DNA from 3 places in the Pseudoalteromonas sp. T1lg122 genome. Region 3 is predicted to be linked to each of the others. Evidence: predicted binding sites of a transcription regulator. Region 3 holds the regulator's gene; each other region holds the start of a gene.

Region 1 (3,291 bases), on a different contig from region 3:
GCGGCTTTTAGCTCAAATGCGAGGGTATCTTTGGCTAGATTAACTTCTTGCTCGGCGTGCTTATAAGAAAGCTTGGCACGGGCTAAGTCATCAACCGCTTTTTCTAGATCTATTTGGCTAATTAAATGTTTCTCGATAGAGATTTTAGCTCGGCGGTTTTCTCTATCAGCGGCATTGAGTTCAACTTGCGCTAAATCGAGCGCTTTAGTCAGGCTCAGTTTTTGTCTGCGCGCTTCAAGTTGCTTGCGTTGTAATTCACCTTCTAAACGTGCTAATACCGATTGCTGTTGCTTTAGCTCGTTGGTTAGCTCAGGACTGGTTACGGTTGCGATCACTTCATTTACCTCAACGCTGTCACCGGCTTTTACTTTTAAATCGACAAAACCACGTTCAGGGCTATAAACCTTCGGTGCATTAGCTGCAACGATTTTACCGCTCGCGGCCACATCTCTTATGAGCGTCTTTTGAGTCACTTCACTAATTTGTAAGCTCGCTGCATCAACCGAAATGCTGCCATCACTACTTGCTAATAATGCTTGAAAGCCAAGCGCACCAACAAGTATTACACCCGCTACTACTATAAGTGGTTTTTTTATGGTGTTTTTCTTCGCCACGGTAATATCTTGGGCACTGGTATCCTTAATCATTTTAACTCCTTACGATTCTCAAAACACACGATCATGAAGCCAACGGCAAGCATGGTAAGTGGAGAAGCCATAAACAAACTGATAGTGAACATTTTGAAATCCTTAATTTCGCTGATGTCTTATCTATACTAGTAGTGTGCCAACTTTTAAGTTTTTGATTTTTAATTGGATTTATTTTTATTGCAGGTTTTTTATCTGTCCGCGGACAGAAAAAGTGTCCGCAGCGGACACTTTTAAATTGCTGATTGTTGACGCAAGGGTAAACAGACTAAGACATTGCGACTAAGGTCGGCTGCTCAGATACATAGTTTGTAACTATGCTAAAGCCAAGAGTAAATAATGATGCAGCTGTACTGCACTAGAGCCCACTAAAAGCTGCATTGATATTCATTGTGTGAATAATTATTCAATAATGTGCGCAGTTTACGTTAACGTAAAGGTTCGGATTTTTAGATTGTTTTTTTACAAGTTGTTAAATTTGACACCAGTGTCATAAAAAAATAACGGGTAAAATACGACTAAATGTAAAAATTTAGCTTAGAATTTAAAAAGTGCTTTAAGTGAGAAATATTCATGAATATGAATATGTATTCAAAACTCTATTGACTCATGGGATATTTGGCGATAGTTTTGTTCGTCTGCTAGCACTGTCACAAAAGACTGAACCGCTAGTCGTTGTAGCAAGGGGAGGGGTCTATGTTATACGACTCAAAATTAGAAAAAGATAATTGTGGCTTTGGCTTAATAGCCCAGGTCAATGGTCAGGCGAGCCATCGCTTGATTCGAACAGCAATCACTGGCTTAGATCGCATGGAGCACCGTGGGGGTATTTCTGCCGATGGTAAAACCGGTGATGGTTGTGGTTTATTAATGCAAAAACCCGATAGTTTCTTTCGTGCTATTGCCAGCGAACATGATTGGCATCTAGGAAAGAACTACGCCGTAGGCATGGTATTTTTAAATGCCGATCCTGTACTTGCGCAAACAGCTAAAGATGTGTTGAGTGAAGAACTCGAAAAAGAAACCTTGAGCATTCAAGGCTGGCGCGTAGTACCGACTGATGCGTCATGTTTAGGGCCAATTGCAAAAAAACAACTACCAGGCTTTGAACAAATTTTTGTTAGCGCACCAGAAGGCTGGCGTCCAAAAGATTTAGAACGTCGCTTATATGTAGCGCGTCGTCGTGCTGAAAAGCGCCTCGAAAACGATGAACATTTTTATATTGCCAGCTTATCTGGTTTGGTCACTGTCTATAAAGGCTTAATGATGCCTGTAGACTTGCCTAACTTTTATTTAGATTTAGCTGACATTCGCATGACCAGTGCGATTTGTGTATTTCACCAACGTTTCTCTACTAATACACAACCTCGTTGGCCGCTTGCACAACCATTCCGCTATTTAGCGCATAATGGTGAAATCAATACGATTCAAGGTAACCGCCAGTGGGCCCGTGCCCGTGCGTACAAGTTTGCCTCACCACTTATTCCTGATTTGCAATCAGCTGCACCATTCGTTAACGAAAGCGGCTCAGACTCTTCAAGCTTAGATAATATGCTTGAGTTGTTCTTAGCCGGTGGCATGGATTTATTCCGTGCAATGCGTATGCTTGTGCCGCCAGCATGGCAAAAGAACCGTGCTATGGATGAAGACCTACGTGCATTCTATGACTTTAACTCAATGCATATGGAACCATGGGATGGCCCGGCTGGTATTGTTATGTCTGATGGCCGTTTTGCAGCCTGTAACCTTGACCGTAACGGTTTACGCCCAGCGCGTTATGTAATCACTCAAGATGGTTTTATTACCCTTGCCTCAGAAGTCGGTATTTGGGACTACGCACCTGATGAAGTGGTTGAGAAAGGCCGTGTGGGCCCGGGTGAACTGTTAGTTATTGATACTCACCAAGGTAAAATTTGGCATTCAGATGAAATTGACCAAGACCTTAAGTCACGTCATCCATATAAAGCATGGCTTGAAGCAAACGTTAAGCGTTTAACGCCATTTGAACAGCTTGCAGAAAAAGACGCAGGTAATCGTTCATTTGATGATGAAACATTGCTTAAGTATCAAAAAATGTTTGGCTACACCAACGAAGAACTTGATAGCGTTATTCGTGTAATGGGTGAAAATGGCCAAGAAGCAACAGGTTCAATGGGGGATGACACGCCATTTGCGGTACTGTCAGAAGGTCATCGTTCATTGTTTGATTACTTCAGACAAAAATTTGCGCAAGTAACCAATCCACCGATTGATCCGCTTCGTGAAAACCATGTTATGTCACTGGCAACCTGTATTGGTAGTGAGCAAAACGTATTCAACGAAACAACTGGTCACGCTAAGCGTTTACAGTTTGATACACCTATTTTGATGTATGCAGACATGAAACAGCTTTTAAGTGCTGATCAAGCGCATTATAGCTATTGTAAAATCGATATTACTTACACTGCAGAAGAAGGCCTTGAAAACGCCATCACGCGTATTTGTGATGAAGCGCAAGAAAAAGCGGCAGCGGGTTGCGTAATGCTCGTGTTAAGTGACCGTAACTTCAGTGAAACACAGTTACCTATTCCGGCAGCAATGGCGGTTGGTTCTATTCAAAAGCGTTTAGTTGATAATAACTTACGTTGTGAATCAAATATTATCA
Region 2 (3,291 bases), on a different contig from region 3:
ACAATGAGAGGTGACGCGCTTGCGTCACCTTTTAATTAACGGTTTTTACTTAACTTAGTAAGGTCTAAACGCAGTACCTTAGAACGTCTCTCATAGTTATAAAGCGCTTTTTTCTTAGCTGGCAACTCATCGACTGTTACCAATTCAAAACTCTGCTCTAAAAACCAGTGGATGCTACGTGTCGTTAAGGCAAATAAATGTGAGTAACCCGCACGTTTAGCCTTGTTGATGATAAATCGCAGAAGAAAACTGCCACGATCGGCATCTCGATATTGTGGATGCACAGCCAAACTCGCAAATTCTCCCACTTGTTCATCAGCAAACGGATATAGCGCAGCACAGGCAATGATAACGCCATCACGCTCAATTACTGTAAATTGCTCAATTTCAATTTCAAGTTGCTCACGCGAACGACGCACTAAATAGCCCTGCTCTTCAAGTGGTCTGATAAGGTTAATAATCCCCGTGATATCAGAGATACTTGCACTTCGTAATTGCTCAGAGCTTTGCGGCGCGATTTGCGTACCGATCCCATCTAAAGAGAACAGCTCTTGCAACAAAGCACCGTCTTCTTTGTAACTCACTAAGTGACAGCGATGTACACCACCACGACACGCATCAATCGCCGCTTGTAAGAATACGGTTGCACTTAAACATGAATCTGGTTGATTGCGATAATTCGCTAATACATGCTCTGCTTCATTTGGCATAAGCTCAGCGATTGCTTCGCCATTTTCATCCAAAATACCAGCTTCTTGGCAAAAGCCTAGCATCTTATCAGCACGCAGTTTTAAGGCTACTTGTGTGGCAATTTCTTCTGCTGTTAAGTTAAAGCTTTCACCTGTCACTGATGCTGCAATCGGACCGAGTAACACGATACCGTTGTTATTTAGCTGATGGCGAATGCCTGCAACGTCAATGCGTCTCACTCTTCCTGAGTGATGGTAATCGACACCTTCATCAACACCTAAGGGTTGAGCAATAACAAAATTACCGCTGACAACATTTAAGAAAGAACCTGACATTGGTGTACTACTCAAAGATGTCGATAAGCGTGCTGTGATGTCAAATTGCATTGCACCGGCAACTTTTTTTATTACATCAAACGTTTCGTTATCGGTCACTCGTATCTCATTGTGAAACTGACTAGTTATGCCAACTTGCTCAAGCGCGGCATTAAACTGTGGGCGAGCACCAAACACTAAAACAATCTTAATACCAAGACTCGTTAAAAGCGCAATATCATTGATGATACTGCGACAACCAGACTGATCAATCGCCTCACCACCAAGCATGACAACGAATGTTTTGCCTCTGTGAGCATTTACATAAGGGGTTGACTGGCGAAATCCATCTACCAATTCTGTGGTACGCACGTAATATTTACCTTATTAAAGTCGAATGTTTTAATAAAAACAACTATACAAGCCACAAGTGTAGAGAATTTATATTCACAAATAAAGCATTATTATTCTTAATTTGCAGGCGGAATTTTCGTGCGGGTTATAAGAAAGTGATAGATACAAAAAAGGCCCGCATAAGCGAGCCTTCTTTAAGAGTTCAGAACTGATTACCAGCCTGTTTTCTCTTTAAGTGCAGCACCGATATCAGCTAGTGAACGTACAGTTTTTACGCCAGCAGCTTCTAATGCAGCAAATTTCTCATCAGCAGTACCTTTACCGCCTGCGATGATTGCACCTGCGTGACCCATACGCTTACCTGGAGGTGCAGTAACACCCGCAATGTAAGAAACAACAGGTTTAGTCACGTTGTGCTTGATGTATTCTGCAGCTTCTTCTTCTGCAGTACCACCGATTTCACCGATCATAACGATAGCTTCAGTTTGCTCGTCTTTTTCGAACATTTCTAAAACGTCGATGAAGTTAGTACCAGGGATTGGGTCACCACCGATACCAACACATGTTGATTGGCCGAAACCAGCGTCAGTAGTTTGCTTAACCGCTTCGTAAGTTAAAGTACCAGAACGTGATACGATACCTACTTTACCAGGCTTGTGGATGTGACCAGGCATGATACCGATCTTAGTTTCACCCGGAGTGATAACACCTGGGCAGTTAGGACCGATCATACGAACACCAGTTTCTTCAAGCTTAACTTTAACGTCAACCATGTCTAGTGTTGGGATACCTTCAGTGATACAAACGATTAGCTCGATGCCAGCATCGATAGCTTCTAAGATTGCATCTTTACAGAAAGGTGCTGGTACGTAGATAACTGATGCAGTTGCGCCAGTTGCTTCAACAGCGTCACGTACTGTGTTGAATACTGGAAGACCAAGGTGCGTTTGACCGCCTTTACCTGGGCTTACACCACCAACCATTTGTGTACCGTACTCAAGCGCTTGCTCAGAGTGGAAAGTACCTTGACCACCTGTGAAACCTTGACAGATAACCTTTGTATCTTTATTGATTAATACAGACATTATTTGCCCTCCGCAGCAGCAACAACTTTCTCAGCTGCGTCTGTTAGTGATTCAGCAGCGATGATGTTAAGGTCAGACTTAGCAAGTACTTCACGACCTAGTTCAGCGTTAGTACCTTCTAAACGTACTACTACAGGAACGTTTACGCCTACTTCTTTAACTGCGCCAATGATACCTTCAGCGATCATGTCACAACGTACGATACCACCAAAGATGTTAACTAAAACAGCTTTAACGTTGTCGTCAGATAGGATGATCTTGAATGCTTCAGATACACGCTCTTTAGTAGCACCACCACCAACATCTAGGAAGTTAGCTGGCTTACCACCGTGTAGGTTTACGATGTCCATTGTACCCATCGCTAGGCCTGCACCGTTAACCATACAACCAACGTTACCGTCTAGTGCAACGTAGTTAAGCTCGAAGCTTGCAGCGTGAGCTTCACGCGCGTCTTCTTGTGAAGGATCGTGCATTTCACGGATTTTAGGTTGACGGTAAAGTGCGTTACCATCTACACCGATTTTACCGTCTAGACAGTGAAGGTTACCTTCGTCTGTGATAACTAGCGGGTTGATTTCTAATAATGCGAAATCGAAATCGTTGAACATGTTTGCAAGACCCATGAAGATCTTAACGAACTGTTTCATTTGAGTAGGGTTTAAACCTAGTTTGAAACCTAATTCACGAGCTTGGTAAGCTTGAGGACCAACTAGTGGATCGATCTCAGCTTTGTGAATTAATTCTGGAGTTTCTTCTGCAACTTGCTCGATTTCAACACCACCTTCAGTAGATGCCATGAAAACAACTTTACGAGAAGCACGATCTACTACAGCGCCAAGGTATAATTC
Region 3 (3,291 bases):
AGCATTCTAGCAGCATTAGCTGATACTAAAGCGCTTGAGTTTGCAATGCAAAAAGCTGAGCAAGAAGCTGACAAAGCGATTGCTTGCATTGCTTTCTTACCAGACACACCGTACAAACAAGCATTAGAGAGTTTGGCACGCATCGCCGTTGCCCGCGATCATTAAACGCTATTTATTCGAGCCATTAAAAAAGCCTGCATATGCAGGCTTTTTTGTTTTCGGCGATTTAAAAAACCGCCTATCATCTGTCGGAATTAACCGTTGATGAAATCAACACCTTCTTGGATGTCTTTGTTAAGAGTAGCTAGCATGTCGTTTTTAGCTTGCTCTTCGAATGCACTTAACTCACCGTAAGAAAGGATTTCTTCAACGCCGTTTTTACCTAAACGAACTGGGTGTGCGAAGTAGGCTGCATCACCGTTTTCAACTGCAACGTATGCGTAATCAACAACTTCTTCACCTTGTAAGCCTTTAACTAAAGACATACAGAAGCGTGCTGCTGCAGCACCCATTGAAAGAGTCGCTGAACCGCCACCCGCTTTAGCGTTAACAACTTCAGTACCTGCGTTTTGGATACGTGGAGTTAATGCTGCAACTTCTTCGTCAGTGAAAGTAACACCTTCAACTTGAGAAAGAAGAGGAAGGATTGTAGTACCTGAGTGACCACCGATCACTGGAACTTTAACGTCAGTTGCGCTTAAACCTTTAAGTTCAGCAACAAATGCTTCTGAACGGATCACGTCAAGTGTTGTGATACCGAATACACGGCCTGCATCGTAAGTACCTGCTTTTTTGAATACTTCAGCAACGATTGGCACAGTGCCGTTAACTGGGTTAGTGATGATACCCACTAACGCTTTAGGACAGTTTCTAACGATGCCTTCAGCTAATGTTTTGATGATACCTGCGTTTACGTTGAAAAGGTCCGCACGGTCCATGCCTGGCTTACGTGGCATACCCGCTGGGATAAGAACGATATCACAACCAGCTAATGCTGCGTCTAGGCTGTCAGCACCAAAGCCTTCAACTTTAACGTCTGTTGGAATGTGAGAAAGATCAACCGCTACACCAGGAACAACAGGGGCAACATCGTATAACGATAATTCAGAACCTGCAGGTAAACTTGTTTTTAATAATAAAGACAATGCTTGGCCGATACCGCCAGCTGCGCCTAAAACAGCAACTTTCATTGGAATTCTCCGTAATTTGAGGTAGGAAATATTTGTGGCCCTAAAGATAATGAAATTAGCGACTAAAAACAAATTTATCCTGCTTATTTCGCGTATAATTTCGACCATAGTTGTAAACTTGGCTGTAAAGACACAGCATTTTGGACGACTTTGTAAACTAATACTGCATAAATATGCAGAGTTGTGTAGAATTACCCTACATTTTATGAATAAAGAAACGGCAACATGCAACCACAAGACAAACAAGAAGCACTGATCAAAGCGTTTAAAGCGCTATTAAAAGAAGAAAACTTCGGCTCACAAGGTGAGATTGTCGAAGCATTAAAAGAGCAAGGCTTTGATAATATTAGCCAAAGTAAAGTCTCTCGCATGTTAAGCAAGTTCGGTGCGGTACGTACTCGCAATGCAAAACAAGAAATGGTGTATTGTTTACCAGCTGAAATGGGTGTGCCAACAGCGAAAAGCCCGCTTCGCCAACTTGTTATTGATATTATGCATAACGAAATGATGATCATTATTCGCACCAGTCCAGGCGCAGCACAATTAATTGCTCGTTTACTTGATTCACTCGGTAAAGCAGATGGTGTACTAGGTACGATTGCAGGTGACGACACTATTTTTATCGCCCCTGCGAAGATTTCTGAAATCGATGTGACGCTTGAGCGCGTGCGCACTTTATTCGATACCGTTTAAAGCTGCTTTAAGAAGTTTACTGACGGGGCGAAAAACGCAGAACCCATATCGGCTTGAGTAAAATCGAGCCAATGATCATAGCAATCGCCCTGCCCTAAGCGACTCTTTAATACCTGTTCAAACGCATCCCCTTGCGCAGCACACGAAACCATTAAAATTCCCTGCTTATGCACATCACCAAATGGCATGCTTTGGTTTAGCAATAGTGGCTGGCCATGATCATCTTTTAATTCACTACGAACCGCATGACTGGTTTCTACAGCAGGCACAATCAAGGTGTTATCTAAACGCGTGCGCCCCATGATTTGCTCTTGCTCAGATAACGATAAATGCTGCCAGACACTCAAATCATGCACAAAGCGCTGAACATGGATATAACTGCCTTGGTCTTCAAAGTGACCCGGTTTATCGATAAGTGCTGTACTACGCTTTTGGCGACCATGCGGCGTATCACCCGCATAGATAAAGCCGTTAAAATCACGCCCGTCTAAAAATCGAAAATTACGAACCTGCTCCACCAGCTCAACATCCGGTGTTAATAATTTTAGGATTTGCAGAGCAAATAGATGATTGACATCTTCGCGGTCTGAGCGAATTTGTACAAACAAATCAAATGGCTGGGCACTAATCACATGATCACTGTGAGTTACATTCGGAAAGCTTTGCAATTGACTAGGAATAAACTCGGGTAAGATATGCGGCCAATACTGAGCACCAAGGGCAACCACGCACGACAGCATGGCTTCTGAGAACTGATCAGCAAACTCATCTTGAATGACGCTGACGCGTTTTAGTTTTTTACGTAATGACTCATCATGGCCATCGTAAACATTAAAAAACAGGTGCAAACCATGTAAGTTTGCTTCAGCACAAATCCCAGATTGCGCTTGCGCCATAGTGAATCCTTAGCTTCTCGTTATTTGCACAAAGCCAAGGATTCAAGATTGTTATTTATCACTAATCATGAAAAAAATTGACTGTGTGCGGCATTATTTTTATTTTTACAGGCTGCTCAACAGCTAACACGCGATCTTGCTCTGCGGCAACTTCACACTCTTGACCTGCAATATTGATACGGTACACATAACGCGTGCCGATAAAACGTCTTTGCAAGATAGTTAAACTGTTTGCGTCACTGTGCGCAGCTTCACACAACTGAATATGGTGCGGTCTTATATACACTTGACCTTGCTGGCAATTAGTATTGCTTGCCGTCAATGACTGAACCACACCAAACGCCGTTTCGTATTCAGTTGGCGTTAATACTTTTGCCGTTAAGTATATGCCCGTACCAAGAAACTCTGCAACCACCTTTGAGTTAGGTTGACTAAATAACTGCTCCGGAGAGCCCTGTTGGGCGATTTTTCCACCATGCATAACAGCAAGCGTGTCAGCAAATGCGAAAGCT

Evidence for each region. The regulator ArgR, encoded in region 3, controls arginine synthesis, uptake and breakdown. The targets are predictions, from matches to a motif close to ANTGAATANNTATTCANT.
Region 1: a site for ArgR is predicted at 1,226-1,243, ahead of gltB (glutamate synthase large subunit). Genes of this name have one in related genera too.
Region 2: a site for ArgR is predicted at 1,439-1,456, ahead of argA (amino-acid N-acetyltransferase). Genes of this name have one in related genera too.

What each region holds. Positions count from the first base shown of each region.
Region 1 is NZ_PQCG01000007.1:108,473-111,763, forward strand. Features, by position in the region: gene C2M33_RS05990 (efflux RND transporter periplasmic adaptor subunit) at 1-647, opposite strand, end outside; gene gltB (glutamate synthase large subunit) at 1,344-3,291, shown strand, end outside.
Region 2 is NZ_PQCG01000007.1:330,373-333,663, reverse strand. Features, by position in the region: gene argA (amino-acid N-acetyltransferase) at 36-1,376, opposite strand; gene sucD (succinate--CoA ligase subunit alpha) at 1,571-2,443, opposite strand; gene sucC (ADP-forming succinate--CoA ligase subunit beta) at 2,443-3,291, opposite strand, start outside.
Region 3 is NZ_PQCG01000032.1:827,093-830,383, forward strand. Features, by position in the region: gene ispB (octaprenyl diphosphate synthase) at 1-165, shown strand, start outside; gene mdh (malate dehydrogenase) at 255-1,190, opposite strand; gene argR (transcriptional regulator ArgR) at 1,416-1,883, shown strand; gene C2M33_RS16180 (Dyp-type peroxidase) at 1,880-2,779, opposite strand; gene C2M33_RS16185 (ABC transporter ATP-binding protein) at 2,841-3,291, opposite strand, start outside.